2 regions of the Nonlabens agnitus genome follow, and region 1 is predicted to be linked to the other one. Evidence: riboswitches for the same ligand, from Rfam matches in the RefSeq annotation. Region 1 holds a riboswitch; the other holds the start of a gene.
The links. A riboswitch is a leader RNA that binds a small molecule or an ion and turns the genes downstream of it on or off. The one in region 1 is predicted to bind S-adenosylmethionine.

Region 1 (3,421 bases):
TACATGATCGAGTAGCTCTTTATCAATATCATCATAGACTTCTAGCAATGCAGGATTCACGATTCCCATATTCATACCAGCCTTGATCGCATGGTACAAAAAGGCGCTGTGCATGGCTTCCCGCACTTTATCATTCCCACGAAAGCTAAAACTCACATTACTCACGCCACCACTAACACTAGCATATGGCAAGTTTTCACGCACCCATCGGGTCCCTTCAATAAAGTCCAAGGCATTAAGTTTATGCTCGTCCATTCCCGTAGCCACCGGAAAAATATTAAGGTCAAAGATGATGTCTTCTGGAGCGAACTTGACTTCATTAACCAAAATATCATAGCTGCGCTTGGCAATCTCGATGCGGCGTTCATAGGTGTCTGCTTGACCTACTTCATCAAAGGCCATGACAATCACGGCAGCGCCATAACGCTTGATAGCCTTGGCATGTTTTATAAATTCTTCTTCGCCTTCTTTTAAGCTTATAGAATTGACAACGCATTTGCCTTGTACCACTTGCAATCCAGCCTCAATAATTTCCCATTTGGAACTATCGATCATGATAGGCACTCTGGAAATATCAGGTTCTGCAGCGATCAGGTTGAGAAACTTGACCATGGCGGCTTTACCATCGATCAGGCCGTCGTCCATATTGATGTCAATGATCTGGGCACCGTTATCCACCTGGTCGCGAGCAACATCCAGCGCTTCATCAAACTTCTCTTCCTTAATAAGACGTAAGAATTTTTTGGAACCAGCAACATTGGTGCGCTCACCCACATTGACAAAGTTGCTTTCTGGAGTAATAACTAACGGCTCAAGGCCGCTTAGTTTTAGTGGTCTAAATTCTTTCTTATCCATGCGCCAAAGTTTGTAGGGATGGAATAATTCTAGGCTGATATTCGGCAGCTATTTTTGCAATAGCGGCAATGTGTTCTGGTGTGGTACCACAACAACCACCTATGATATTGACCAAAGATTTGTCGAGATATTCTCTAATTTGTGAAGCCATCTGTTCTGGCGACTCATCATATTCTCCAAAGGCGTTAGGCAATCCCGCATTGGGATATGCACTTATTCCATAATTGGACTTACTAGCTACAGTCTCTAAATAAGGTGTGAGTTGTTTGGCACCTAAGGCGCAATTGAAACCAAAAGACAACAGCGGTATATGCTCAATCGAAATCATAAAAGCCTCGGCTGTCTGACCACTTAAGGTTCTTCCAGAGGCATCTGTAATTGTGCCGCTTACCATGACTGGTATATCAAGATTAAGTTCTTCTTTCAATTCTTCAATGGCAAAAAGAGCAGCTTTAGCATTGAGTGTGTCAAAAACAGTTTCTACCAACAAAATATCCACGCCACCTTTGATCAATCCAGCTGCTTGTTGTTTGTAAGCTTTTCGTAACTCTTCAAATGTTATAGCGCGATAACCAGGATCGCTCACATCTGGCGACATGCTGGCGGTTTTGTTGGTCGGACCTATAGCGCCTGCAACAAACCTAGGTTTGTGTGGTTCTTTTGCTGTGAAATCGTCGGCTACTTTGCGGGCAATTCGAGCACTTTCAACGTTTAATTCATCCACCAAAAATTCCATGTGATAATCTGCCATGGCGATCGTAGTTGCACTAAACGTATTGGTCTCTACGATATCTGCTCCAGCCGCAAAGTATTGGGCATGGACACCAGCAATGGCCTCTGGCTGAGTGATGGACAGCAAATCATTGTTTCCTTTCACATCAGATGCGTAGTCTGCAAAGCGCTCGCCTCTAAAGTCTTCTTCTGTGAATTTATGCCGTTGCAACATGGTTCCCATGGCACCATCCAGTACGAGGATGCGTTCTTGCAATGCCTTATATAATGTCGTATTCTTCAATCTTTGTGTTTATGTGATCATGCTCACCTGCATTAAGTTTGATCCATAGCATGAGCTACAGATAAACTTGATGTTTGAGTTGGATATCGCTTTCGCGAAAGCGAAAACAAATCAAATATTAAAGAAAGATGTGCGGATAATTTGCTCGTTATCTTTCCACGCAATCGCATGGTAGAATGAGGCACCTTCTACAATCGTAGGGTTGCCAAGGTCTCAACGGGTCTAATCCCTGAACCTTTCTTTATAACTCAAAATGCAATGAACTAGTACAAATATGGGCTTTGGAAAATCAAAAACAAAATTAAAGTGAAAAATAAAATTGATTTTGTCTATAGTTTAGACTTCGACCTTGTGGCACCAGCCATTTTTTAAACTAGAGTGCCTCTTTTTTAAACTTTTCTGAAACGAATTGATTTCGACAGGCTCAGCCTGACGTAAAATTCACTATTCTTCAGGAGCCAATTCAATCACCAATCCTTCTAAATTTTCCGTAATCGGGATCTGGCAGCCTAGTCGGGAATTCTCTTTGACGTTTTGGGCTTCCCAAAGCATGGCTTCTTCATCATCATTGCGCTCACCTAAATCGTGATCACTGATGATGTAGCACTGACAGGTGGCGCACATGGCCATACCGCCGCAAACGGCTTGCACGGGTAAATCATAAGCCTTGCAGACTTCCATGACGTTCATGTTCATGTCTGTAGGCGCATCGACCTCGTGGCGCTGGCCATCGCGATCGATGATGGTCATTTTGATATCAGACATTCTGCTTATTGCCTATTTTTTTAACGACTGCTTTTTCGGCTTCCTTACGTGAACCATCGAATCCATCAATACCACCAACGGTTGTGTATTTCATCACATACCGTTTGTCTGGAAAGATGCGTTGATAAGCACTCTGACACATCAAAGTGGCCTCGTGAAAACCACAAAGGATCAATTTCAATTTACCAGGATAGGTGTTCACATCGCCTATGGCATAGATGCCTGGAATGTTGGTTTGGTAATCTAAAGTGTTGTCCACTTTAATAGCATTCTTTTCTATTTCCAGACCCCAATCTGCTATTGGGCCTAGTTTAGGCGCCAAACCAAATAACGGTATAAAAGCATCGCATTCGATTACTTCCATTCGTTTTGCCTCGTCGTTGTGTTGTAGGAGCACCGATTCCACTTTTCCATCGCCGTTGATATCTAAGATTTCCGCAGGTGTGACCAATCTTATTTTATCTTGTTGGACCAATTCCTCTACTTTCTCGACACTATCTAGCGCACCGCGGAATTCCTCTCGTCTATGAACCAGAGTTACTTCGCTAGCGACGTCTGCCAAAAATATAGACCAATCCAAAGCACTATCGCCACCACCGGCAATGACTACTTTTTTGTCGCGATAAACCTCAGGATCTTTGATCATATAAGCTAGACCGTTGTCCTCGTAATTTTCGATTCCATCAATGGCTGGTTTGCGAGGTTCAAACGATCCTAAACCACCAGCAATGGCGACTACTTTAGCATGGTGCTTAGTTCCTTTACTGGTCGTCACTATAAAGCTAC
Region 2 (3,421 bases), 1.0 Mb from region 1:
CTTCCGCAATAGCGGTATAACCATGTATCCCTAAGGCATTCGTTTTATCTTCCTTAGCCGTTTGAAAAGGTCCCAAGGCGATATAATCCACTTCTTTTTTAATCAAGTCCTGACAATCCTGCAAGGTGTGTGCGCTAGCACCAATGCTTTGCCATGGGAACAAATGTTCTCTCATTAGAGTAGGAGAAGCGTCGGTTTTTTCCAGGAATACGCCGTCTGCTTTAATGGTTTCGGCAATCTTGTAATGGCTCGTGATGATGAGTCTGGTCTGAAAATGCGAAGTAATCGCCTGAACATCTTTAGCCAACTGTAAAAGCGCTGGTTTCTTGATGTGCTTCATGTCCAGTTGTACCAATTCGATTCCAGCACTGCAAGCTTTCTGAATGTTGTCTAGATGAAGTTGAGGCGTTTTGGCGTTTGATATGTAATGAAGTTTTGGAATCATAAATTTTAATCGAATTTGCTGACAGCACTCAGGTTATTGGACTTACAACTGGAGTGGAAGCAAAGGTACCTAATATGCCAGGCGTTCTTATTTATGGAACTCTTATCGTTTTAGGTGTATTGAATACAATGAATGCTATGGTCGTCATCAACAGTAACAAGAGGTACCACGTGTTAGAAACCAAATCCAGATAATTGATTTGTTCGTTAGACAAACTCAAGATCATCAAGACCTGTGCGCCATACGGCAACAATCCCTGAAAAATACAGGCAAAAATATCCAGAATCGACGCTGTTTTCTTGTTGTCCAGATGGTACTCATCATTAATGGTTTTGGCAATGGGACCTGTGATAATGATGGAAACCGTATTGTTTGCGATGGCTAGATTCACGGTGCTGACCAGTGAAGCAATACCCAATTGCGCTGATTTCTTGCTGGAAATCAGCTTTTTGATTTTGATCAGGATAAAATCAATACCACCATTTCTGGCTACGAGTGCAGCTAGACCACCGGTAAGTAAGGACAGTAAGAAGATCTCGGTCATGCTGGTGAAGCCTTCATAGGCGATTTTGGTAGATTCCAATAAGGTGAAATCACCGTAAGCAATCCCTAAAATGGCAGCACTGATGCAACCCAAAAGTAGCGTGATAAACACATTAACACCCAATACAGAAAGTCCAATTACAAGAAGGTAAGGCAAAATTTTAATCACCGAGTAATCATAAATGATCGTCTCTGCATTGCCAGACTCTAGGTCCAACCCTTGAAAGATCAAAATGGCAATGGTGACCAAAGCAGCTGGAAGCGCGATCTTGATGTTCTCCTTGAATTTATCACTCATCTTACAACCTAAAGATTGGGTCGCAGCGATCGTGGTATCTGATATGACCGAGAGATTATCACCAAACATACTACCGCCCAACAAGGCACCACACAAAATGGCTAGGTCTGCGCTGCTTTTATCGGCAAAGCCCACCACAATAGGCGCCAGTGCGACAATCGCACCTACAGAAGTTCCCGTAGAAACCGATAGGAATGCGGCGATAACAAAGATGCCCACGTAGATGTATTGCACTGCAATAAAGTCCAGACCCAAATTGACTATAGCATCCACGCTACCAGTCGCGTTAGTGATGGCAGCAAAAGCACCGGCCAAGAGATAAATCAAACACATGGTCAAGATCTTATCGTCACCACAACCTTTTAATAGGGTTTGGATTTTGGATTCGATCGTTTGTCTGAACATCAGGAATGCCACGATGATTCCCGCAATAACAGCTATAGGTGCTGGTAATGCGTAAAAGTCATTTTGAATAATACCAACGCCTAGAAAAGTAAGGACGAAGACAAAAAGCGGTATAAGCGCTGAAAATTTAGGGGTAATCACGGTTTTATGATCCATATCTTAATTTGAGATAAGGGAAACAGCGACCAGCAATAGAAGTATGAGTTAACATTTTTTCCAAAAACTTGGCTTATCCATTTAGCACCTTGCTCGTTATTGCAGGTTGCTATCTCCCTAATGAGATTCTTGATAATTATTTGCGGCGGCAAAACTAAACCATAACATTTTAAAATGAAGCTTTGAGAACCATATAATATGTTAAGAATTATGAGGAGCAGACCTTGCTTGGTAATCTAGTCCAATGACGCCTCTGGTAAGGAATAACAATGATCGTATAAATAGTAGAGTAGTGGTCACCGCAGGAGATTTTTATAGCGGCAGATTAGATTATCTTTATTTTAGAAAAAATGCATACCTATGAAAAAGGTTTTGTCAATACTATTTGTTTTTAGTGGGATGGCCTTAGGTGTTGCACAGCAGTCTGTTGAGGATATTTCTGGAGCATATCATATTTCTAGTAATGATCCACATGGAGATTCTCATGTAATTATCTCACCAGATCATCATTTTGCTATCGCATTTTTTGGAGGTGTGCTCAAAGGAACTTGGCAAAAAGTAGAAGACCATTATCTATTCACCTATCATAAGGAACCTAAAGTGGTGCTGTACGCTCGCTATAATTCGAGTATTCAGGATTCGGTTAAAGTTCGTGTTGGACTTGATGCCAATAGAGGTTTTGCGATACGTTTTAATAGTTCTGTAAATGAGGCCTTTACAGCTATATTTAATGAAGCCGCCAATTGCTTTACGTATCCATATATCTACTCGCAGCGCAATTCCATTGAACAAATAGAAATCTATCAGCAGGATTTGAGAAAATATGCAGAAGGCGAAATCACAAACTCTAAGAACTATATTTTTAGTTTTAAACCAAACGCCTCGTATAATGAGTTTTTGCTCACAGGTTTACCTGAAAGTTATTCTCAAGGTGGAACCTCTCAAGTAAGGTTTATGGATGGTCAATTGTTTATGGAAGATCAAGGCGGCATACAAAAGCGTTCTGAGTATAAAGACATCAATACGGAAGATCTTGAATTCTTTGAACAGTATTTCAAGAATGAGATATTTCCAGAAGTTCTGGATTCAAATCATGAGCAGTTCCCATATGCTGAAAATCCTACAGATCAAGATTTAGTACCATTTATTAGAATTACGCCTAAGATGATGCCTGTAAATACTATAGTTATGAATCCGGGCAGTTTATTTTATGCGATTTGTGATGATTAAAAGAATTTGATATTTGAACCATAATGTATATTATGTCAAATAGAATTTTTGAGAACTAAGTAGACTTGTTCTCTTTTTGATTACTCCTTGGAATCGTTCGTAGATACCACTCTTCCTTGATATTGCATGACCGTTCTGGTGGTGCTTCTTACGTAAACCGTTGCTTTACCATTGGCAAATACAACCACGTCCACGTCATAATTTTCGGTTTTGTCATTGGCATCAAATTCAATCTCGTATTTGTATGCCTCATTATCTACCGTGTAGAGATAATCCTCTGGCGCCTGTTCAAAATTGATACCACTGTCCTGCGGATTGTTATATCCAGCACCTTGACGACGCTC

Region 2: another riboswitch for S-adenosylmethionine. It lies ahead of BST86_RS04995 (Na+/H+ antiporter NhaC family protein); the one in region 1 lies ahead of BST86_RS09795 (homocysteine S-methyltransferase family protein).

What each region holds. Positions count from the first base shown of each region.
Region 1 is NZ_MQUC01000003.1:2,124,318-2,127,738, forward strand. Features, by position in the region: gene BST86_RS09790 (vitamin B12 dependent-methionine synthase activation domain-containing protein) at 1-855, opposite strand, end outside; gene BST86_RS09795 (homocysteine S-methyltransferase family protein) at 848-1,870, opposite strand; SAM riboswitch class I at 2,016-2,120, opposite strand; gene BST86_RS09800 (2Fe-2S iron-sulfur cluster-binding protein) at 2,315-2,635, opposite strand; gene BST86_RS09805 (NAD(P)/FAD-dependent oxidoreductase) at 2,628-3,421, opposite strand, start outside.
Region 2 is NZ_MQUC01000003.1:1,083,989-1,087,409, reverse strand. Features, by position in the region: gene BST86_RS05000 (thiamine phosphate synthase) at 1-445, opposite strand, end outside; gene BST86_RS04995 (Na+/H+ antiporter NhaC family protein) at 537-1,847, opposite strand; SAM-I-IV-variant riboswitch at 1,892-1,988, opposite strand; gene BST86_RS04990 (hypothetical protein) at 2,208-3,077, shown strand; gene BST86_RS04985 (DUF4251 domain-containing protein) at 3,158-3,421, opposite strand, start outside.